Regions from separate parts of the Desulfolutivibrio sp. genome, predicted to be linked through region 1. Evidence: predicted binding sites of a transcription regulator. Region 1 holds the regulator's gene; each other region holds the start of a gene.
What was found. The regulator sigma-54, encoded in region 1, starts transcription at its own class of promoters, with help from an activator protein. The targets are predictions, from matches to a motif close to CTGGCACGGNNNNTGCTT.
Positions count from the first base shown of each region.

Region 2: a site for sigma-54 is predicted at 3,697-3,714, ahead of flgB (flagellar basal body rod protein FlgB). Genes of this name have one in related genera too.
Region 3: a site for sigma-54 is predicted at 3,463-3,480, ahead of fliJ (flagellar export protein FliJ). Genes of this name have one in related genera too.
Region 4: a site for sigma-54 is predicted at 4,036-4,053, ahead of V3572_RS15200 (Flp family type IVb pilin). Genes of this name have one in related genera too.

Region 1 is NZ_JAZHDB010000066.1:64,767-70,593, reverse strand. Features, by position in the region: gene rapZ (RNase adapter RapZ) at 1-595, opposite strand, end outside; gene V3572_RS05135 (PTS sugar transporter subunit IIA) at 710-1,162, opposite strand; gene hpf (ribosome hibernation-promoting factor, HPF/YfiA family) at 1,230-1,775, opposite strand; gene rpoN (RNA polymerase factor sigma-54) at 1,827-3,260, opposite strand; gene V3572_RS05120 (KdsC family phosphatase) at 3,406-3,927, opposite strand; gene V3572_RS05115 (CTP synthase) at 3,974-5,662, opposite strand.
Region 2 is NZ_JAZHDB010000224.1:3,858-9,684, reverse strand. Features, by position in the region: gene fliG (flagellar motor switch protein FliG) at 1-750, opposite strand, end outside; gene fliF (flagellar basal-body MS-ring/collar protein FliF) at 757-2,388, opposite strand; gene fliE (flagellar hook-basal body complex protein FliE) at 2,430-2,756, opposite strand; gene flgC (flagellar basal body rod protein FlgC) at 2,769-3,209, opposite strand; gene flgB (flagellar basal body rod protein FlgB) at 3,211-3,621, opposite strand; gene V3572_RS16745 (tetratricopeptide repeat protein) at 4,005-4,577, shown strand; gene V3572_RS16740 (IMP cyclohydrolase) at 4,836-5,426, shown strand; gene hflX (GTPase HflX) at 5,506-5,827, shown strand, end outside.
Region 3 is NZ_JAZHDB010000052.1:11,248-17,074, reverse strand. Features, by position in the region: gene V3572_RS04160 (TetR/AcrR family transcriptional regulator) at 1-549, shown strand, start outside; gene V3572_RS04155 (hypothetical protein) at 705-1,667, shown strand; partial or broken gene V3572_RS04150 (secondary thiamine-phosphate synthase enzyme YjbQ) at 1,843-2,243, opposite strand; gene V3572_RS04145 (MotE family protein) at 2,278-2,880, opposite strand; gene fliJ (flagellar export protein FliJ) at 2,975-3,412, opposite strand; gene V3572_RS04135 (glycosyltransferase family 2 protein) at 3,723-4,529, opposite strand; gene V3572_RS04130 (ArnT family glycosyltransferase) at 4,794-5,827, shown strand, end outside.
Region 4 is NZ_JAZHDB010000209.1:27,866-33,692, forward strand. Features, by position in the region: gene V3572_RS15175 (ferric reductase-like transmembrane domain-containing protein) at 1-354, shown strand, start outside; gene V3572_RS15180 (hypothetical protein) at 467-634, opposite strand; gene V3572_RS15185 (DUF2628 domain-containing protein) at 782-1,228, shown strand; gene V3572_RS15190 (response regulator) at 1,533-1,970, shown strand; gene V3572_RS15195 (SDR family oxidoreductase) at 2,069-3,571, shown strand; gene V3572_RS15200 (Flp family type IVb pilin) at 4,108-4,275, shown strand; gene V3572_RS15205 (hypothetical protein) at 4,408-4,551, opposite strand; gene V3572_RS15210 (methyltransferase family protein) at 4,690-5,703, opposite strand; gene V3572_RS15215 (MarR family winged helix-turn-helix transcriptional regulator) at 5,762-5,827, opposite strand, start outside.

The sequences.
Region 1 (5,827 bases):
TGGGAAGAAATCGCAGATCGAAGATGAGATCCGCCTCGCCGGGGGGCCCGTACTTGAAGCCGAAGGACATGATGTGAATTTTGAGGTGGCCGCTTTTCCCGGATAAAAAGCTCCACTTCTCCTGGAGGGTACGTCGCAGGTCATGGATGGAGAAATTGGTGGTGTCCAGAATCAGGTCCGCAGCGTCGCGCAGGGGCGACATGCGTTCACGTTCGACATGCACCGCGCGTTCCAGGCCGAGACTGCTGCTTTCCAGGGGATGCGGCCGCCGGGTGGTGGCGTAGCGGCGGATGATTTCCTTGGTGTCGGCCTCGAAAAAGACGATCTGAATGTCGGCGCTGCGGTTTTTGATCTGGGCCAGGGCCTCGCCCCACTCCCGGTCCAAATCCTCCTGGCGCACGTCCATGCCCAGGGCCAACCCGCGATAGCGGGTTTCGGCCTGTCCGGCAAAAAGCTTGATCAGAACCGGCGTCAGGCTGACCGGAAGGCCGTCCACGCAAAAAAAGCCGAGATCCTCGAAAATCTTGAGCCCGCTGCTCTTCCCCGATCCGGAAAGGCCGGTGAGGATGATGACCGGAAAGACATGTTCGGACATGGCCGTCTCCCCTTTCCCGCTTTCGGAGAACACACACCGTCGCACCACACCGGCACGGCCTCTGGCGACACCCGCCCCGGCCGTGCCGTCAGGCGCAGGGATCACGACAGGGCGTTACGCCGCCTCGGTCAAGACCCGCCACAGCCCCTGCCGTCCCTCGGCATGCAAAAAGGCCTCGCGGAAGCTTTCTTCCGAAAGCAGCCGGGAGATGTGGGCCAGGATGCGCAGATGCATCCCGGCCACATGTTCCGGCGCAATGACCAGAAAGAAAAGACGGCACGGCTTAAAGTCCAGGGCGTCGAAGTTGACGCCCGTGAGACTTCGGCCGACGACAATGATGATGTGCGACAGTCCGGGCATTTTGCCATGGGGAATGGCCACGCCGTCGCCGATGCCGGTGGTCCCCAGCGCCTCGCGTTCCAGAAGCACCCGGTGGGCCTTGTCCACGTCGAAGTCTTCAAAGGCCACGCCGATGGGGGCCACCAGTTCGGCCAACACGTCGGATTTGTGTACGGACCGCATATCGTCCAGGACGAATTCGGGCCGCAGATACTCCTCAAGCTTCATTTTTTCGCGTTACTCCCCGAAGACCTCCCCGCCAATGCGGTCATGGCCCGGACGTTTTTTTTCGGCGTCAGTTGCCGGTGCCAGGGTCGATGAGCCCGAAATCGCCCTTCTTGTGGCGGTAGATGACGTTTATCCGCTCGGTCTCGGAATTGAGGAACACCAAAAACTCGTACCCCAGGGTGTCCAACTGCATGGCCGCTTCATCCACGGACATGGGCTTGGGCTGGTAATGCTCGGACTCGATGATGGTCCGCTCCCGGGGGCCCGACGCGGAATCGGTGAAGCTGATGACGTCGGATCGCACGGATTCGGCGCGCTTGCGACGGTCCTTCTGCTTTTCGCGCATCTTGCGCACCTGGGCCTCGAGCTTGTCCAGGATGAGGTCGATGGTGGAATACATGTCCTCGGACTCTTCGTGAGCCGAGATGTGCAACAGGTCTGCGGTGAAAACGATGTCCGCCATCTGCCGGGTTTTCTCCACGCTCAGATTCACCTGGAGCTCGGAGGAATCGGTGTTGGTCATGTATTTCGTCAGTTTGTCAAAACGCTTGCGGGCGTAATCGCGAAGATGATCCGATGGTTCGAAATTCTTGAAGTTGAACGTGATGTTCATGGGGCGCCTCCTGTATGTTCGGCCGTGACGGATCACGGCGTGACGGGCGAATCAAAACATTTCCTTGCGCTTGGATGACGAGGCGATGTCCATGGCCGTGCGGTACTTGGCCACGGTGCGGCGGGCGATGTTGATCTGCAACCGCTCCTTGAGGATGTCCGCGATGGCCTCGTCGCTGATGGGTTTTTTCGGGTCTTCGGCGGCGATAAGCTGCCGGATGGTGGCCTTCACCGATTCCGAACCCACGGTGCTGCCGTCGTCAAGCTCCAGGGAACTGTTGAAAAAGAACTTGAGTTCGAAGATGCCGTGGGGCGTGGCCGTATACTTGTTGGACGTGATGCGGCTCACGGTGGATTCGTGCATGCTGATGTCTTCCGCCACATCTTTGAGGATGAGCGGACGCAACTTGTTCACGCCATCTTCAAAAAATCCCCGCTGAAATTTTACTATGCTCTCAAGAACCTTGTAAAGGGTGCGCTGGCGTTGATAAAGGCTCTTCATGAGCCACTCCGCCGACCGCTTCTTGTCCTGGATGTAGTCCCGATCCTTGTCGCCTTTGGGAATGACGTCTTCGAGATACATGGAATTGAGCTGGAGACGCGGCATCCCGTCCTCGTTGAGCAGGATGATGAAATCGTCGCCATATTTGTAGATGTAGGCGTCGGGGCTGACGAAGATGGGCTCGCTTGAGCCGAAGCTTGCCCCCGGCAGGGGATCGAGGCTCTGAATGGTGTCCAGATAGACCTTGAGCTGCTCCATGGTGATCTTGAACTTCTTCACCAGGGGCTTGTAGCGGCGGGCCTCCAGGTCTTCCAGATGCTCCGAGACGATCTCGACAAGGATGGGATCGGTCAGGCCCAGAACCTCCATCTGCACCAACAGGCATTCGCGGGGGCTCCGGGCGGCCACCCCCACGGGGTCCAACCGCTGCACCTTGTACAGCGCGGCCTCCACCTCTTCCGGCGTGGTCCCGGTCATGTGGGCCAGTTCCTCGGCCGTGGCCGACAGATATCCCGAAGAATCCAGGCTGCCGCAGATGGCCTCGCCGATGGCCAGTTCTTTTTGCGTGAAGTGCGACAGGCGCATCTGCCAGTCCAGATGGCCTTCCAGGGAGGGCTTGGAGGACAGGCGGGCGTCGAAGGCCATGCCGTCCTCGGGAATTTCCGTCTCGCGGAGGTGGGACTGGACCGGCGTGCTGGCGAAATCGCCCAGGTAGTCGTCCCATTCGGCGTTTTTGATCAGCTCCTTTTCGATGGCCGTATCTTCGCCGCCGGGCTTGGGGGCGTGATCGTCTTCGGCCATCTGCCGGTCGCCCTTCTCCTCCTCCAGAACTTCTTCAAGGAGAGGGTTTTCCATCAATTCCTGCTGGATGCTCTCCATGAGCTCCAGCCTGGACAGTTGCAGAAGCTTGATGGCCTGCTGCAGTTGGGGAGTCATCACCAACTGCTGCGAAAGTTTGAGTTGTTGCCGCAGTTCCAGCGCCATGGAATCTCGTTTGTACCTTGTGCTCTCGATTGAAGATCATGCGGGCGAGACAGCATCCGCCCGCGTCACGCCTACGGCCTGGGCCGCCTGCGTAGTGCGATTTATGACACAGACGCCGCGCCCTGGCAACTCGCAGACCCCGGGGCTATCGCTCCCATTTTCGCCACAGCCCCTGGAGTTTTCCCTGGGCCGAAAGCAGAAAACGGATGGCCTCGCGCACGGCCCCCTGTCCTCCCGGACGCCGGGATATCCACAGGGCCATGCCCAGAATTTCGGGCTGGGCGTCGGCCACGGCCATGGGCAGCCCCACCCGGGCCATGACCGGGGCATCCACCCAGTCGTCGCCCAGAAAGGCCGCCTGTTCAAAGGCCAGGCCCCTGCGGGCCAGAATGTCCTCCAGGATCGGCAGCTTGCGCAGATGGCCGCCGTGGTATTCGGCAATCCCCAACTCCCTGGCCCTGGCGGCGGCCGCCCCCTGGTCCAGGCCGCTGACCATGGCCACTTCGATGCCCGCCTCCTGGGCCAGCTTGATGCCCAGGCCGTCATGGACGTGGAAGCGTTTGCGGATGGCCCCGGCGGCGTCATACACAAGTCCGCCATCGGTCATGACCCCGTCCACATCCAGAACCAGAAGCGCGATCCGGCGCGCCCGGGACATCAGGTCCATGGCCTGGCTCCACCGCATGACGTCCCGGGCCGGGATGCACGACGGATCATGCCTTGGCCGCCGGACACGGAGGGCACTTTTCGGACGTGGAAGCGCCGTGGCCTGCCTCGCGCCGGGCCACGGCGGCCTTGATGAATTCCCGGAACAGGGGATGGGGGCGCATGGGGTTGCTTCTGAATTCCGGATGGAACTGGCAGCCCAGAAACCAGGGATGGTCTTTCAGCTCAACGATCTCCACCAGTTCGCCGTCCGGGGACAGGCCGCTAAACGACAGGCCGACCTCCTCGAACTGGTTGGCGTAGACCTTGTTGAATTCGTAGCGGTGCCGGTGGCGTTCGGAGATTTCAAGCTCCCCATAGGCCGCATAGGCCTTGGTGGCGGGCTTGACCGCACAGGGATAGGCCCCCAGGCGCATGGTGCCGCCCATATCGCCGTCAGCCTCGCGGCGCTCGATCTTCTTGGTGCGGAAATCGAACCATTCCTTCATGAGATAGATGACCGGATGGGCCGTGGTCACATCGAATTCCTCGGAATTGGCCCCTTCCAGGCCAAGCACGTGGCGGGCGAATTCGATGACCGCGCACTGCATGCCCAGGCAGATGCCGAAGAAGGGAACGCCCTTGGTGCGAGCATATTCGATGGCCGCGATCTTGCCTTCGATGCCCCGGGAGCCGAAGCCGCCCGGAACCAGGATGCCGTCCACCCCGGCCAGCTTTTCGGCCACGTTGTGGGGCGTGACGGTCTCGGAATTGACATAGACCAGTTCCACGGCTGCGTCATTGGCCACGCCGCCGTGCATCAAGGCCTCATGCAGGCTCTTGTAGGCCTCCTTGAGGTCCACGTACTTGCCCACGATGCCGATGGTGACGGTTTTTTGCGGATTGGACATGCGGCAGATGAGGTCGCGCCAGGAATTGAGCTCGGCGTTTTTGGCCGGAAGCCGCAAGAGGATGGCGATTTTTTGGTCCACACCCTCGGAATAGAGGTTCAGCGGCACCTCGTAGATGTTTTTCACGTCCACGGCGCAGAACACGGCGTCGGCGTCCACGTTGCAAAAAAGGGCGATCTTGTCCTTGATGTCGCGGTTGAGGTCCACCTCGCTGCGGCAGATGATGATGTCGGGCTGGATGCCGAGGCTGCGCAGTTCCTTGACGCTGTGCTGGGTGGGCTTGGTCTTGAGCTCCCCGGCCGCGCGCATGTACGGCACCAGCGTCAGGTGGATGTACAGGACGTTTTCCTTGCCAAGGTCCGAGCGCATTTGGCGGATGGCCTCCAGGAACGGCTGGCCCTCGATGTCGCCCACGGTGCCGCCGATCTCGATGATGGCCACGTCCTCGTCTGTGGCCACGCCCAGGATGGCCCGCTTGATCTCGTCGGTGATGTGCGGAATGACCTGGACCGTACCGCCCAGGTAGTCGCCCCGCCGCTCCTTGCTGATGACCGAGTGGTAGATGCGCCCCGAAGTGAAGTTGTTGTTCTGGCTTAAGGACACGCCCAGATAGCGTTCGTAGTGGCCGAGATCCAGGTCGGTTTCCGCCCCGTCGTCGGTGACGTAGACCTCGCCGTGCTGGAAGGGGTTCATGGTTCCCGGGTCCACGTTGATGTAGGGATCGAGTTTTTGAATGGTTACCTTAAGCCCCCTGGCGATCAGCAGCGCCCCGATGGAGGAGGCGGCCAATCCCTTGCCCAACGAGGACAAGACGCCCCCGGTGACGAAAATAAATTTGGTCTTCATGCGCTCCCGACTCCCTTGTTGTCATGTGTTCCATCGCCATCCGGCGCGGCACCGCATGTATCCCAAACACGGTGTTTGGGCCATCACTTTTTTCCCGGCAAACCCGTGGAAAATCCTGGATTTTCCGGTCAACGCAAGGCCAAAGGGCCTTGGTGCGGGCTCAGC
Region 2 (5,827 bases), on a different contig from region 1:
GAGTTCGCGGATGCCCCGGTCGTCCAAGGCCTTGATGTCCTCGAACACGAACATGAGGTTGCGAATGTCCTCGGCCATCTGGGCGGATTCCTCTTCGATCTCCGAAAGGACTTCCTCCTCGGTGGCCCGGTCCACGGCGTTTAAGATCTCGGCCACGGCCGTCACGCCGCCCACCTTCTTGCCTTCCTTGCCGCCCATGGCGATGAGCTGGTTTTGCAGAACCTTGTCCACCTCCATGAGCATCTCCTCGGCCACGGCCTCCAGCCGCGACAGGCGCATGAGCACCTCGGCCCGCACGCCCGAGGGCAGGTTCTGGAGGAGCTCGGCGGCCTGGTCCGGATGCAGATGGCCAAGGATCAGCGCCAGGGTCTGGGGATGCTCGTTGCGAAGGATCTGGGCCAGGATGCGCGGACTGACGTTGCCGAGCTCCTGGAAGGGCGTGGGCCCGGTGTCGATCTCCAGCGAGTCGAGGATGTACTTGGCCGTGTCCGCATCCAGGGTCTTGCCCAGAAGCTGCCGCACCTGATCCGGCCCGCCCACCACCATTTCCTTGCCGAACTGCATGTTTTCGTTGAATTCGTGAACGATCTCCTCGACCTGCTCCTTGGGCACGGTTTCCATGTCCAGCATGGCCTTGGAGATGCGCGCGATCTCCCGACGATCCAGGCGCTTGAACACCTCGCCGGTGAACTTGTCGCCAAGCGCCAGACAGAGCACGGCGGTTTTCTGGGGACCGGAAAAAGGGGCCATGTCGCCCTACGCCTCCTGCTTGAGCCAGCTTTTGAGCACGGTGATGGACTGCTCCACGTTTTCTTCGAAAAGTTGCAGGGCCAGGGCCTTGGCCAGTTCAAAACGCTTGGATTCCTCGATGACGCCGACTTCCTCTTCCTCGGGTTCTCCCAGGGCCATGCGAGCCTCTCCTTCAGGCAGACGATCCAGTGTTTCGATGCCTTCCTCCGATACCCGGGGCCGGATCAGGGCCATGACCACCGGGCGCACCACCAGGATCAGGAACAGGAAGATCAAAAGACCGTTCAAAAAGGGCTTGCCGAGACGCTGGGCGTATTCCAGCATGGTCTCCATCAGGCTCGGTTCACCGGACAGGTCCGGGGAGCCGAACTCGAAGCTCGACACCTCCACCTCGTCGCCCCGCCCGGAGTTCACGCCCGCCGCCTTGGACACCAGGGCCCGGATGCGCTCCAGTTCCTCGGCCTTGCGCGGGGCGAACACCGGAGTCTCCGACCCTTCGGGAGTGGTGTACGTTCCGTCCACGATAACCGCGATGGTCTGGCGATTCAAGCCTCCCATGGAGGTGACGATGTTTTGTTCTTCCTTGTTGATCTCGTAGTTGGTGGTGCGGTTTTCCCGGTTGGACTTCTGGGTGGACTCGGTGCCGGAAAAGCCGTCGCCGCGAAAGTTGGTGTTGGGCACGGCCGCACCGCCCTGGGGGGTGGTGATGGCGGCATCCTCGACCATGGCCGAACCGGAGGTGGATTCCTCGCTGCGCTGCTCGCTGCGCACCACGGTGGCGTCGGGGTCGTAGGACTCCTTGCGGATGGTGCGCTGGTTGAAATCCAGGTCGGCGTTGACCTTGACCATGGCCCGGCCGGGGCCCACGATGGGCGTGAGCAGTTGCTCGATGCGGTTTTCCAGGTTGGCTTCGTAGGTGGTCTTGTATTCCAATTGGGAGGTGGTCATGCCTTCCATGGTGCTGTCCCCGGTGGGCTGATACAGCACCAGGCCGTTGGTGTCGGTGATGGTGATCCGGTCGGGCGTCAACCCTTCGACGGACATGGCCACCAGGTTGACGATGCCCAGGAGCTGCTTGTTGTCCAGGCGCTGCCCCTGCTTGAGCGTCAGGACCACCGAGGCCGAGGCTGGCTTCTGGTCCTCGATGAAAAGGCTCTTATGGGGCAAAACCAGATGGATGCGGACCTTTTCCACCTGGGGAAACTCGCCGATGGTCCGGGACAGTTCGCCCTGCATGGCCCGTTGGTAGTTGATGCGCTGGACGAAATCCGTCTGGCCGACCTTGAGTTCGTCGAAAAGCTCGAAGCCCACGCCCGAGCCGTGCATGACCCCTTCCCCGGCGATGCGCAGGCGCTGTTCGTAGACCATGTCCTCGGGCACCAGGAGGGTCGCCCCGTTATCCTGGATCCTGTAGGGAATCTTCGAGGCCTGAAGTTGCTCCGTCACCCGGGCGGCGTCTTCCGGGGAAAGCCGGGAATACAGCACCCGGTATTCCACTTGGTTGAGAAAAAAGAGCATGAGCAAAAAGGCCAGGACCACCGAGGCGGCCAGCCCGCCGACCAGGATGCGTTGGGCCAGGGTGCGGTCGGACCAGAAGCGGGCGATTTTGTCCCAATATTTGGCGATGGCGGGGGGCATGCGTCTTCTCCGAAAGTGGTCTGGTTATTGGAAATGTCGGCCTAAAACTGCATCTTCACCAGCTCTTTGTATGTCTCCATGACCTTGCTGCGCACGGCGGTGGTCATGCCCATGGCCAGACTGGCCTTTTGCAGATGGATCATCAGCTCATGGACGTTTTGGGTCTCGCCGGAGGCAAAGGATTGGATCATGTCCGCCTTCTTGGTCTCCATGGCGTTGACGTTCTCGATGGAGCTTTGCAGGGTGTCCATGAAGGACTGCCCGGGCATGGCGGGCTTGGCCAGACTTTCGGCGACCTTCGTATCGATACGACTGGCCGAAGTCAGGGCGTTTTTGTAGGCGGAAATCGCTACAGGGGAGATGGCCATGGGATTTCTCCTTTATCTTCCGATTTCCAAGGCCTTGGAAAACATGGACTTGGTGGTGCTGATGGAGGCCGCGCTGGCCTCATAGGACCGCATGGTCGTGATCATGTTGGCCATTTCCTCCACCACGTTGATGTCGGGATAGGCCACATAGCCGTTTTCGTCGGCGTCGGGATGCCCTGGCTCGAAGACCAGACGGGGGGGACGGTTGTCGTTGACCACGCCCGTGACCTTGACCCCGGAGAGATCCCGGTCCAGGGCGCCCTGCATGGCCTTGGAAAAGGGGGAATCCACGGGGGTGGATTCGAAGACCACGCTTTTGCGCTGGTAGGGCCCCTCGCCGTTGACCGTCTTGGTGGAACGGATGTTGGCCAGGTTCATGGAAATGACGTTCAAATTGGTGCGCTGGGCGCTTAACGCCGACGAGCCGATGTCCAGTGCTGTCGAGAAGTCCATGTTACTTGCCTCCCTCGGCGATGATTTTCTGCATGCCCTCGAAACTGCGCCGGGCGATGTCCGACAGGGCGTTGTACATGAGCGTGTTTTTGGCCATCACGGCCATTTCCTTGTCCATGTCCACCGCGTCGAGCCCGGCGACCACCTGGGGTTTCCATTTTTTCGACAGCTCGCCTTCGAAATTTGACGCATCAAAGGCCGATGGAATGTGACCGCTGGCGGTGCGGGTCATTTTTCCCTTGCCGTCACGGTCCAGGGCCTTTTGCAACTCGCCTTCGAAGTCTATCTTCCTGGCCTTGTAGGCCGGGATATCGATGTTCGCCAGATTGGACATGACGACATTTTGACGTTCCAGGTGCAGATCCAGCACCTTTCCCACCAGGCCCACATTGTCTGGAAACAAGGATTTCATAGGTGTTTGCTCCCTCGTTAGGCTTCCTGCCGCCCTGTTATCCGGCGGCGCGCCACACGTGATTCGCAGGGCACAAAGCAATTCCCGTTCCACGACTCCAACATTCTGTAATACATGTATAAAATGAATTCTCGACACCGCCCGGCCCACCCCGGGCCTCCGCCGCCCGGCAGGGGGAAGAATCTGCTTGTGGCATGGGCGTTGCATGAGTGGGCTTGCCCGGAAAAAACGGGTCCCGGATCGCGCTTTCCGGGCGGACAAGGGTAGGGGAACGGGGAGACGTTCCTTCGGCTGTCCCGGCACGGGGACGGCGAAAAGAGGTGCGGACCAAACAATGCATGGACGCAGGCCGCAGACCTCGAATGCCACGGAGGGGACACGCAATGAGCGGTCAACTGGATTACGAAATCAACAAGGAACTTGGCGAGTGCTACCTGTTCATGGGCGACCTGGACAAGTCCGAAGAGTACTACCACAAAGCCATGGGCGATGACGGCGTCTACGCCGAACCGCACCTGGGCCTGGCCACCATCGCCGTGCAGCGCGGCGAATTGGATCTGGCCATGGGGCACTACCGCAAGGCGGCCGACCTGGAACCCGGCGACCGGTCCTATGCGGGCATGGCGCTCATCGAGATGGAGCGCGGCGAGATCGACGCCGCCTTCACCCACTTCGGCATGGCCCTGGCCGTAAATCCGGAAAATTTGGTGGCCCTTTTCGGGATGGTGCGCCTGGCCTACGCGCATGACCGCGTGCAGGACGCCCTGCCCCATCTCAAGGACTACCTGGCCGTGGACCCGGTGAAAAACGAGGTGCGCTTCACCCTGGCGGGTTGTCTCATGACCCTGGGCAGGCATGAAGAGGCCCGGGAGCAACTCCAGACCATCCTGGAACAGGAGCCGGGCAATCAGCCGGCCATGGAGCTTTCGGAACAGCTGCGCCAGGTCGCAGCCTAACATCCGGCGTCATAAGCGGTTCGGGAGGACTGCGGCCGAAAGCAACCTCCCCGGTGGCGGATCGCCCCGCCCTGGGAAAAAATGCCCCGGCCCCACGCCTCTGCGGACGGCGCGACCGCGATATCTCCCCTCCCCGTTCGGCTTCCGACCCCCGTGGCAGCGCTCCCGGGGGCCGGAAGCCGATATTTGGCGAAAGGGGCGACTTGCCAAGGCGGGCCGAATTTGGCAGTGCCTTTCCAAAAAGCACAGAGGAAAGGCATGGATCTTCTCCCTATTCGTCGCGCCCTTTTGAGCGTCACCGACAAGACCGGACTGGCGGCTTTCGCGGAATTTTTGCAACGCGGCGGCGTGGAGCTGGTCTCCACCGGCGGCACCCGCAAGGCCCTTCAGGACGCCGGGCTGGCCGTCACCTCCGTCAGCCGGGTGACGGGGTTCCCCGAGATTCTCGACGGCCGGGTCAAAACCCTGCATCCCCACATCCACGCCGGAATCCTGGCCGACAAGGACAATCCCGAGCACCGGCGCACCCTGACCAAGCACCAGTTGGCCGCCTTCGACCTGGTGTGCGTCAACCTCTACAATTTCGCCGACGCCCTGAAGGCCGGGCTGTCGCTTTCCGACATGGTGGAACGCATCGACATCGGCGGCCCCACCCTGCTGCGGGCCTCGGCCAAAAACTTTCAAAGCGTCCTGGTGGTTCCCGGCCCGGGCTGCTATTCCCGGGTGCAGCGCGAACTTGCGGACAAGGATTTCCATGTCGGCCTGCCGCTTCGCCGGGACATGGCCGCCGCCACCTTCAAGCTGACCTCGGAATACGACGCCATGATCGCCTCCTACATGGCCCGCTGACCGCGCCGCAACCCACAACAGGGACACCGCCATCGCCTCCAAAGTCCAGGGAAACACTGCGGGCTTAAAGCCCAGCCAACTGCGCGCCGTGGAGCGCCTCCTGACCCGTCGCTATCCGGGCCAGGGCGGCTACACCCTCGAACAGGCCCGGGAACTGGCGGTCCTAAGCGCCGGGATCAGCCGCCAGATCGGCCTGCTCATCGACCGCAAGGGTCGGCCGTCCATGGTCATCGTGGGCGAGCAAAAGGGCATCTACATCCCCGAACTGGCCCGCTCCCGCATGGGGACCGGACGCCTGCGGGGCCTGCGCCTTTTGCACACCCACCTTTCCGAAGAGCCCCTGTCGGAAGAAGACCTGACGGACATGCTGTTCTTGCGCCTCGACAGCGTGGCCGCCCTGA
Region 3 (5,827 bases), on a different contig from region 1:
GCCCGGCAGGGGTTCCGGGCGGTCAAGGTCAATGTCGTGGCCCGGGAGGCGGGCGTCGACAAGGTGCTGATCTACCGGTACTTCGGCGGCCTGCCCGGCCTTGTGGCGGCCTTCGCCCACAGCGGCGACTTCTGGCCCGATGTGGAGGATTTGGCTGGTGGCGATGTTGCGGCCCTGGCGGCCCTGCCCTTTGTCGAACGTCTGGTGATCGTATCCCGCAACTACCTGAGACGCCTGCTGCGCCGACCGCTCACCCTGGAAATCCTGGCCTGGCGGTTCATGGAGCAAAACGAACTCACCGACGCCCTGGACTCCGCCAGGGAAGTCGGCGGAGTCCGGCTGATGCGACTCGTGGAAAGCGGCGACATGCCGCCCTCCCTGGACATGCCGGCCCTGTACGCCTTCCTGGGCGCGGCCATCAATCATTTGGCCGTCCGCTCCCGGACGGAAAGGACATTCGTCGGCCTGCCGCTTGACGACCCAGCCACCTGGGAGCGCTTTGAGGCCATGCTGGAAAGGATCATCCGCAGCCTGGCGGACGCCCCGTAATTTTTTTCGACGCCAAGTCACCGTTAGGTGACTTACAAATGACAGCGCAACCCCATCCGGCAGGGAGACCGATCACGGCCGGGAACGGATGGGACACAACACAAAGGAGTACGGATATGCCGCGTGGGAAGCATCAGTGCAAGGAACCGACGTTCATGAGCATTTCGCAAGACGCCTGGTCATGGATCGTCGGCCTGGGACTTCTGGCCGTCACCCTGCTGCTGGTTGTCGTGGGAGGGTCCATGGCCGCCCAGGGGCCTGTGGGCGAGGAGGAGGAGGCCTTGTCGGCCATGCGCCAGCGGGACGCGCGAAACGGGCCAGAGGCCGCCTCCCGGTCCAGTCTGTCCCTGGAAGCCGCCGGGAGCGCCCTGGCCCCGGCCGACGTCTCGGGCGCGGGGATGGCCGTGTGGCGCGACGAGCTCAAGGCGGCGTACGATACGGAAAATTTCGGTTTCGACGCCGGGTATACCGGCAGCCATTACCTGTTTTCCAAAACCGGGAACCTGCCCTTTGCCGGGCGCAAGCCCTTTGAACAGTTGCACAGGCTGGAGGCCGGAGTCACCGTCAGGGGTGATTTATGGGGGAATGTCACCGGGTTTGCGGGGCTCCGGGGGAGCCTGGGCTTCGAACGCGACCCCGGCAGGGGATACGAGGGCACGGTGCTGGCGGGTCTGGCCTTCCCCCTGGGCGGCAGCTGGACCATGACCCTGGGCGGCGGCGCGTCCATAAACAGCGTGGAGATCCAGCCCGCAGCCATGCTCGGGTTCCGCTACGACGCCGGAGGGGCGTTTGCGGCCGACCTGGGCTTTCCCCGAACGGAGATCACCTGGCGAGGCGGCCAGTGGTGGTCGTTGCGTCTGACCGGAAGCCTGGAATCCGGATTTTACGGCCTCGCAAGCGACAATCCCGTGGTCCCGGACGGCTATGTGTCCATGCTGTCGCCCCAGGGCGGCCTGTGGCTCGACCTGCGACCCCTGGACGGTCTGGCCGTCAGCCTGGGCGCCTTGTACTCCCTGCCGGGGACCATGTCCCTGTACAGGGAGAGCGGTTCGCGCCTCAAACAACTCGACATTGGCGGCGCGCCGGGCGGCGGCCTGCGTCTGCGCTACGAGTTCTAATCCGCCCCCCCCTTCCCCTCCGCGTTCACCGACCAGACAGGGTCCAAACCCGTGGGCACAGAACGTTGCGGCCCTGGCTTCGGCGCAATGCGCCGAAGCCAGGGCCGCACGATACGGGGTGCAGGGGGGTTACCCCCCTGCCGGGGGGTGCGGGGGGCGGCGCCCCCCGCGCGCCTTAGGCCGTCGTCCCCAGCCACTGGACCCAAAGGTGGCGGGAGCGGGGACCGTCGAATTCGCAAAAAAACACGCCCTGCCAGGTACCGAGCTGGATCTTGCCGCCGCTGACGATCAGCGACAGGGACGGCCCCACCAGGGTGGTCTTGATGTGCGCGTCGCTGTTGCCTTCGGCGTGGCGATAGGGGCCGCTGCGGGGGACAAGGGCGGAAAGCGCCGCCAGCATGTCCGTGACGACATCGGGGTCGGCGTTTTCGTTGATGGTCAGGCAGGCGGTGGTATGGGGGCAATGCACCACCAGGATGCCGTCGGCGTATCCCCGGACGCCGCCAACTCCTGGAGTTGGCGGGTGACCGGGATCATTTCCTGGCGCTTGCCGGTACGGATGTTCAGGGTTTCCATGGTTTATTCCCGCGCTATCGGCGTGTCTTCACCCCTACTGTCCGTTCGGGGAACCCGGAGTGGGCACATCCATGGGCAGTTGCAGGCGCGTGAGCTGTTCGGAAAGGCTGGCCGCCTTCTTGGCGGAAACGCCGGTCAGGATCTCTCCGGCCTGACGCCCCTTCATCCCGGCCAAAATCTTGACGGCGATGCGGTCGTCCAGGCTCTCCAAAACCGCAGCGGCCTGCTTGGGCTTCATATTGGTATACACGTCGATGAGGTGCTTGAGTTTCTCGTCCTTGGTCTGTTGGGCCTGGTCGAGCATGGTCTTGAGGCTGGCCTCCAAGGCCGCCAGATCCTTGACCCGCTGGTCAAGTTTGGCCTCCATGTCGGCGATGGCCTGTTCCCGGCGGTCGAGATCGTCCTTGCGTTCGCCAAGCTCCTGCCAATCCAGAACCCCCGGCGGACCGGACGGGGCGGGCGTCTCGGCCGGAGCCGCCTTGGGCGTCTCCGGGGCCTTCTGGGTCTGGGCCATGGCCGGGGGCACGGTCATGACCGAAGCCACCACCATGTGCCCGTCCCCGCGGCTGGCCGAATCCGGAACCAACGCATCGATGCCCATGAAGAGAAGTACCCCCAGCTTGATAGCGGCAAGCATGGTCAAGGCCGCAAGCACCTTGGAAAGCTTGGGAAGTCCCCTGGGACGTGTGCCCGCAGGACGGCGAAGACGCCCATCCGGGTCTTGGGTCCGCCTAAGCTCCGTGTCCGGCGCCATGTCTGACGACTGCCATTTCGTCATTTTGCTTCTGCTCCTTCAGGCTTTCTTCACGGGCGTGGCGTGTGGCCTGGTTGGACTTGAGTTTGTCCAAAAGCTTGCGATCCGTGGATCGCGCCACCACCGTATCCCGGCGCCGGGCCACCTCTGCGGCGGCCTGCCGCAGATCCTCCTCGGCCATGAGAATGTCCATCTCCAGACGTTCCTTGTACACCCGCCACAACCACAAATCGGCCGGGGTGACGTCGGTTTTCCCTTCCAGGGCGGACGTGTGGACGGCGATCACCTCGCGCAGGTCGCGCACGGCTTTCTCTCTGGTCAATTGAACATGCAGGGCCTTGGCCAGTTCCATCTTGGCCTGCTCTTCGAGCTGGGTCCGGTAGTCCAGAACCTTTTGGAGACTGAAACGAAACATGTCCGATCCTGCGGGTTTTCCACCATGGGTGTACGGCTTCGGGAGATGCGAAGCAAGAATTGGTCCAGCCGTCGGCCAAAAGTTCCGGGCCGACACCGCCAGGGCATGGCCCGGGGACGTTGGGAGGGGCGTCGCGTCACGACGCGGGGGCGGGCTCGCCACAAGGGCGGGCCCGGCAAAAAAGGAAGGCCGGGATCTGACGGTTACGACCTCCCGGCCCGGGCAGTGGAACGGCGGGCACGTTCGGCGGGCGCCCGCCGCCCGCAGGATCTCCGCCCTCCGGACAACGCCGGAGGGCGAGACATGGCAGCTATTGCGGGACGTCCGGGGACTTATCCGTATAATAGGGCGGGGTGGGGCTCAAAAGCCCACGGCCCTTTTTATCGAAGTAGGGATAGCTGGCCAGCCCCCATTTCTGAAGCCGGAATTCCATGGAGGTCTTGAGCACGCCCAGGCCGTAGGTCACGCTGCGGGAGAAATTGATGGAGGAGGCCTCCTCGAAATACTTGGTCGGACACGACACCTCGCCGATGCGGAACCCGAAGTAGACGGTCTGGGCCAGCATCTGGTTGTCGAAGACGAAGTCGTCGGAGTTCTCCCACAGGGGCAGGGTCTCCAGCACCTCCCGGGAGAAAGCCCGGTATCCGGTGTGGTATTCCGAAAGCTTGGCGTTGATCATGATGTTCTGGGCCAGGGTCAGAAAGCGGTTGGCCACGTATTTATAGAGGGGCATGCCGCCCTGAAGCGCCGTGCCGCCCAGGATGCGCGAGGCGATGCAGGCGTCGTACTCGCCGCTGGCCACCAGGTTGGCCATGGCCGGGATGATCTTCGGGGTGTACTGGTAGTCGGGGTGGACCATGATGACCACGTCGGCCCCGAGCTTTAAGGCCTCGCTGTAGCAGGTCTTCTGGTTGCGGCCGTAGCCCCAGTTCTTTTCGTGGCAGAAACAGCGCAGGCCAAGGGTCCGGGCCTCTTCGACGGTGTTGTCGCGGCTGCAGTCGTCCACCAAAAGGATCTCGTCCACAATGTCCCTGGGGACTTCGGAGCAGGTGCGTTCCAGGGTGGCGGCCGCGTTGTAGGCGGGCATGACCACCACCACTTTTTTTCCGTTGAGCATGGGATTTTCTCCGGGGAGGTCGTATTCTCGGCGTAGGATGGGCCGGGCGATAGTGGAGCCGGCCACGCCGCGATGCGGCGCGACGCGGTGAAATGGGGAACTAATCCCAAAAAACCCGGCCCTGTCAACCCCCCCGTTGCTCCCGACCCGGCCCCCCTTCGGCCCGGGGCGGGCCGGGGCCTGCCGCTTTTCGAGGCCCTTGGTTGTCTTTGCCGCCAAATCGTATTATGCGGCGCTTCGCGCGCACGGCGCGCCAGGATTTCCATGAAAACACCCCGACACGCCATCCCCATTCCCGACACCCAAAGCGCCCTGTGGGGACTCTTGCGTCCGCTCCCCCTGTGCATCCTGGCCGTGGCGGCCTTTCTCATTTTTTACAACCTGGGACAGCGCCCCCTGTGGCAGGACGAGGCCGAGACCTCCCGGCTGGCCCAGACCGTGCTCAGCGACGGACTGCCCCGGGCCTTTGACGGCAAAAACCTCATCTCCCAGGAAGAGGCCCGGGAATACAACCCGGGCGACGGCCATGTCTGGCGGTGGTCGCCGTGGATTCAGATCTATATGTCGGCGGCGGGCATCGCCTGTTTCGGGGAAAACGCCGCCGGAGACCGGTTTTTCTTCGCCCTGGCCGGGCTTTTGAGCGTGGCCGCGACCTATCTGCTCATCCTGCGCTTTTTCAGCAATCCAGCCTGGGCCGCCCTGTCCGCCGGACTTTTGACCCTGACCGTGCCGTTTCTCCTGTTCTGCCGCCAGGGCCGCTATTACAGCATGGGCACGCTTTTGACCCTGACGGCCATCTACGCCTTTTTCAGCGACTGGCGGCGCAAAAACGGCCCACTTTTGGGCATGGCCCTATCCATGGGGCTTTTGTTTCACGCCAACTATCTGCTTTTTTTAAGTTTCGTCCCGAGCGCTTTGGCCTGCGCCATCCTTCTGTATCATGAACGCCTGGACATCAAACGGCTGGGCCTGCTCATGATCGCGACCATGGCCTTGGTGATCCCCGGACTTTTCATGTACCGACTGGGCTCGCAAAGCAGCATGTTCGACATCATCCTCGTGCCCGAAAACCTCATGATCTATTTCGCCGACCTGATCATGTTCATGATCCCCTTGCCGGTGCTGGCGGTTCTGGCCTGGCGCTGGCGGCGGTTTTTCGTCTTCCTTGAGCGCCCCACGGACCCGGCCGAACGCTTTGTCCTGTTCTGCGCCCTGCTGACGGTCATGAGCCTGTTGCTTCTGGCCCTGGTGCCCCAGCGCTTCCACCGCTACATCGTGCACCTCTATCCCCTGTGCGC
Region 4 (5,827 bases), on a different contig from region 1:
CACGCCGGACTCCACGTCTTCCGCTTCGCCAGAGCCATGGGGCTTTCGTTTCCCCAGGCCGCCCTGGACGTCCCCAACACCTGGGAAATGGTTTTGGGCAAGGCGGCCCTGGCGCTTTTTTTTGCGGCCTGGGGCGCGGCGTGGCTTGGAACCTCGGGACGCCTGCCCCGCCGCATCTGGCGGCCCGTGCATCTGGCGGCGTACCTGGCCGCGCCTGCGGCCTTTGTCCACGCCCTGTTCCGGGGTGAAGACATGACCCGGGGCTGGCTTTTTGCGGTCTGGATCGTGGCCGCCGCCACCTGGCTTATGGCCGTGGGCTGGCGGGCGCTCCGGGCCCGGTCGGCCCCATATTGAGCATCGCGACATCCGGGCATGCGGATTTCGAAAGTCATCCCCTCAAAGACTTCCGCCTTTCGCAAAACACGGACGCATTTCAACCGCAACGCCAGCCCGTCCGGGGCCCTACCTAGGGCAAAAACTTCACGTTGATCTCAAGGCCCTCGATGATCAGCCCCACTTCTTCCAGGCGGTTGATCATGTCCTGGCGCAGGCTGCGCTCCAGGAGATTGACGTCGAGGTCCGCCAGATCCGGGCCTTCCACGCTCGCGTCGCCGACAATCTTGACCTCATACATGCGATTTCCCCTCTTTTTCATCAATGTTCGGTACGTGGGGACGTGGCGGGCAGCAACGGGCAGGGCATGACCGTTCCGTCCGTCCCCGGTTGTCTGGTGGCCTGTTTTATGACAGAGAGCAACAAAAAGCTCAAAGGAAGGCATGCCATGGACATCGTCACGGACAACGAATATGTGGCCTTTATCGGCCCGGAGGCACACAAATATCTCCCCAGGTTCAGAATGTTCGACGATCTGGCTGGCAACTTCAAGGCCACCTGGAACTGGTCCGCGTTTTTTTTCACCTTCTGGTGGCTCTTGTACCGCAAGCTGTATGCCTATGCCGCCCTGGTCTTTGTGCTGTCGTTCGTCCCATACCTCAACTTCGCCGTCATGATCGCCTCGGGCGCGGTCGGATATTTCCTGTGCTACCGCAAGGCCCGCACGGATATCGTCCGGCTTAAGCAGGCCTTTCCCGGGATGGACGTCGCCATGCGTTGCGCCGAACTTGGCGGCGTGCACCGCTTCGTCATCTGGGTGGGCATCCTGGTTTCCGTCCTGTGCATCCTGGCGGCCCTGACGCTGGGTGTCGTCGGGTCCATGCTGGGGGAATAGCCTTCCGTCGCCTGTTTCCGCATCTTTGCATCAAAGGCCGCCCCACGCCTCCCGGGGCGGCCTTTTTCTTCGGATCGATTCTTGCTTAATTCATCCGTACCGACGCGACGCCTCCGGCCCGATGCAGCCATATCCGGCCAGGGACAACATGTTGTGACCCGTTCTCGGGGAACGAACATGGCCCACGGGGTGCTGAAATGACGTCGCATTGACGCTATGTCGCATTTTCTGTACCCGGCCCGGCCGGATGCGACGCCAGGCGACCTGATGATGAACGAGACCGACACCCAAGGATGCCCGAAAAATGGACGACGACAGGGACAGGGCGGACACATGCGATGCGGCGACTGGCCGCTACCGGGTGCTTCTGGCCGAGGACTGTGAAAGCTCCCGGCTGGCCATGGAAATGTGCCTGCGTCATGCCGGATGCGAACCCCAAGGGGCGCGCAACGGTCGCCAGGCCCTGGAATTCTTTGTTTCAAACCCGTTCGACATGGTGCTCATGGATCTGGAAATGCCGGACATGGACGGCCATGAGGTCACGGCCTGCATCCGGGCCATGGAACGCGAACGCCGTCTGCCGCCGACCCCGATCATCGCCCTGACCGCCCATGACGATCCCGCACATCGGGAAATCTGCCGTCAGACCGGGTTTGACGGCTACATGGTCAAGCCCGCCAGCACCGACACCATCCGCCGCATGGTGGCGGCCCTGTGTCGGCCGCCCGACACGCCCTCCTGACGAAATCCCTGCGGCGCAGTCTCTTTCGCCGTTCACGTTGCCACGCCCCCTCCGGATTGATACCGTGGTTTCTCTCACCCTTTCCCGGAGGCCCCCAAATGACCGACAAACCCATCCTGGTGACAGGCGCCACCGGCTATGTGGGCGGACGCCTGGTTCCCAAGCTCCTGGACGCCGGACGCCGGGTGCGGGCCGTGGGCCGCTCCCTGGACAAGCTGGGGGCCAGGCCGTGGGCCGCCCATCCAGGCGTGGAATTGGCCGCCGCCGATCTCTTTGACCTGGAGTCCACCCGGGCGGCGCTTCGCGGCTGCGACACCGCCTACTATCTGGTGCACTCCATGCGTCCCGGCAAGCACGACTTCGCCGCCGACGACCGCCATGCCGCCCTGATCATGGCCCGGGCCGCCCGGGAAGGGGGACTCACGCGCATCATCTACCTGGGGGGACTGGGCGAAGAGCGGGAGGATTTAAGCCACCACCTCAAGTCCCGCCACGAGGTGGCGCTGATTCTGTCCCACGGCGGCGTCCCCCTGACCCATCTGCGTGCGGCCATGATCCTGGGCTCGGGCAGCGCCTCCTTCGAACTTTTGCGCTACCTGGGCGACCGCCTGCCGGTCATGCTCACCCCGGCCTGGGTGCGCACCCGCTGCCAGCCCATCGCCGTCACCAACGTCCTGGGCTACCTCACGGGCTGCCTGGACGAACCCCGCACCTTGGGCCGCACCTTCGACATCGGCGGCCCTGACGTGCTCTCCTACCAGGATCTCTTCCGCATCTACGCCGAGGAGGCCGGGCTGCCGCGCCGCCTGATCATCCCCGTGCCGGTCATGACCCCCCGACTTTCGGGCTACTGGGCGCAACTGGTCACCCCCATCCCGGCCTCCCTGGTCATCCCCCTGGTGGAGGGCCTACGCAATGAGGTCGTCTGCCAGGATCACGCCATCCGGGACATCATCCCCCAGAATCTGCGCACCTGCCGGGAGACCATCGCCCGGGCGTTGGAGAAAATCCGCCAGAACACGGTGGAGACTTGCTGCACCGACGCCGGGTGCGTGGCGCCGCCCGAATGGCTGACCGTGGGCGACGCGCCCTATGCCGGGGGCACGGTGCTGCAATGCGGCTACCGGGTGCGCATCGCCTCGGAACCGGAAGACCTATGGCGCGCCCTGGCCAAAATCGGCGGGGAAACCGGCTGGTATTACGGCGACATGCTGTGGCGGCTGCGGGGATTTCTGGACAAGCTTTTCGGCGGGGTGGGCCTGCGCCGGATGCGCATTTTCCCGGACAACCTGCGCGTGGGCGACCCCTTGGACTTCTGGCGCATCCTGACCGTGGAGAAAAACCGCCGACTGGTCCTTCTGGCCGAAATGAAACTTCCCGGCGAGGCCCTGCTGGAATTTCAACTGCTGCGCGTGGGCGACAACCAGACCGAACTCACCGCCCATTCCCGGTTCCTGCCCCGGGGCCTGGGCGGGCTCCTCTACTGGTACGCCACCTATCCCCTGCACCAACTCGTCTTCTCGGGGATGCTTTCGGGGTTGGCCCATGCCGCCGGAAAACCCCTGCTGGGACGTCCCGAACGCTTCACCCCGCTACGCTGATTCAGCCTGGGGCTGGCCCATGGCGGTCGGCCCCATCCCCTTTTCAACGATCCGTGGAGCAGCCGCCCCGCTCACATCGGCAAAAGGCCCGCCAGGTGCGGCACGCACAGGCGCGCGTTTGGTTCAGGAAAGGCCGGAAGGATTTCTCCGGCCACCTAACAGGCTGTGATCCCAGACAAAAAAGAATCTTCCGGCACTGCTCCCGCAAAAATCGCACAGTCCACGATTCGTGGAATATTTCGCCCTCCCGCCGTCATCCCGGCACTTGCGGCAAAAGCCTTGGCCCTGGCCCCTTTCCGGACTCCCGCCGTTTTGCTGTTCCATGATCCGTGGAACGTTCAGCTCGGATTCCTGCCCCCGGTCGGCGGCCCGGCCAGGGAAGGTATTCTCCAACACGCTGTTTTTCATGTCGTTATCCAGGACGCCCATACGGCGACCCATCTTTTTTCTCCCATTGACGCCGCCCGGCACGGCGGTTGCTTTAAGAGAGTCATCCACAAGGGAAAAATTTCAAATTCGATAAAAGGAGAACGGCCATGTTGAACAAGATCATGAACTTCGTGCGTGATGAGGAAGGGGCTTCGGCAGTGGAATACGGACTTCTGGCTTCGCTGATCGCCGCCGTCATCGTGCTCGCCGTGACCACCCTGGGCACCACGCTTCGCAGCACCTTCGAGGAAATCAACACCGGCATCGGCGGCTAAGACGATAGCGGCTCGGACGACCCGACCGGGGAGGCCCGGGAAACCGGGTGGGAGGATCGTCCGGGCGCAGCAAACCCTCCGCGCAGAATATCACGTCGAAAGACCGCCAGGGAGCGGTCTTTCGACGTTTTTTTAATTGTTTCGATGCGAGGTCTGCATCCGCTTGAAGATTTCGGCCTGCTTGGAGCCCGGGGAACTGGCCCCGGCGCATCCGAGCATTCCCGCCACAAAGACCACCGCCAGACTCAACGCCACGATGCGCTTCCAGGGCTTCATTCCGAATCCTCCTGGGAAACGTCCCGCCGCCGCATGGCACGACTGCGGCGCAGGTCGCCTTTCCGCCTGTTTTGCATGCCATACGACATCGCGGCTCTCTTTTCCAGCCTTGTGCCCGTTCCCCTCGCGGCCGCCAGCCTACCCCTTGCGTCCGGCCACGATGAGGCCGCCGCCCAGGGGCGGGGCCGCCGCCTCGACCACGAAGTCCCCCAGGCCCTGCCGGGCCATGGCCCCCTTTATCGTCTCCAGGGGCAAAAAATGCGTGGGATATCCGGCCAGCCGCGTCAAAAGCTCCTGCCCGGCCTCGCTCACCGCATCACGGCCCCCGGGCGCAAAATGGTGCGACACCATCCAGCCTCCGGGCCGAAGCGCCGTCGCCACCGTGCCCACGCTGCGCTCCAAATCCTCGGCCACCCCGTAGAGGACGTGCGAGGCCAGGGCCAGATCGAAGGCGTCTTTGCCGATGGCGTCCGTGCGCAGGTCGAAGGAGACGGCCGTCACCCGATCTCCGTAGCCGCGCGCTCGGCAACGGGCCTCGGACAACGGGGCCACATGGGGCAGATCGAAAATCGTCCCGACCAGCTTCGGGTTTTCGTCCAAAAGGGCCATGGTGAATTCGCCGTGGTTGCCGCCCACGTCGGCCATGGTCCGCATGGCCGCAAAGCCCGGCAAGGCCGAGGCCAGGCGGGTCACCCGCACGAGCGCCCCGCTTTTGGCATGGCCCGCCGTGCCCTCCATGACCTCCTCCATGGCCCAGGCGGCGTCGACCTCGTGCCGCTCCCTTTCCTTTCGGCGCAGGGCCGTCGTCAGGTCCGCTTCCAGGGGAGCGAAGAACTGCATGTTCAAGGCCATGGCCCGGCCCTGGTAAAGCGGCCTGTCCGGCGTGAGGTATTCCGCCGCCGCAGGCGAATTGGCGTAGCCTGCTGCTGCCTTTACCAAAACGCCCCGGGCGGTGAGCAGGTCGAGCAGGGCCTCCAGGCGATCCGGCTGCGTGCCGGTGGCCGCCGCCAGCTCCCCGGCGGATTTGTCGCCCTGGGCCAACTGGCCGAAGATATCGAGGTCCAGGGCGGCCATGAGCCCCTTGGCGAGGGTGGAGGCGTACAATATCGATTCGATGGGTTCAAACGAGGTGGTGGGAGTAACAAGCGCCATGGGTGTCTCCTGTTGGGTCACAGTGTTTAGCCGCTAAACCCTTTGGACAAAAAAGGGGCTATTCGGGATAGGCCTCCATCCAGGCCTTCATGCGGCGACACATCTCCCGGCACACGGCGAAATC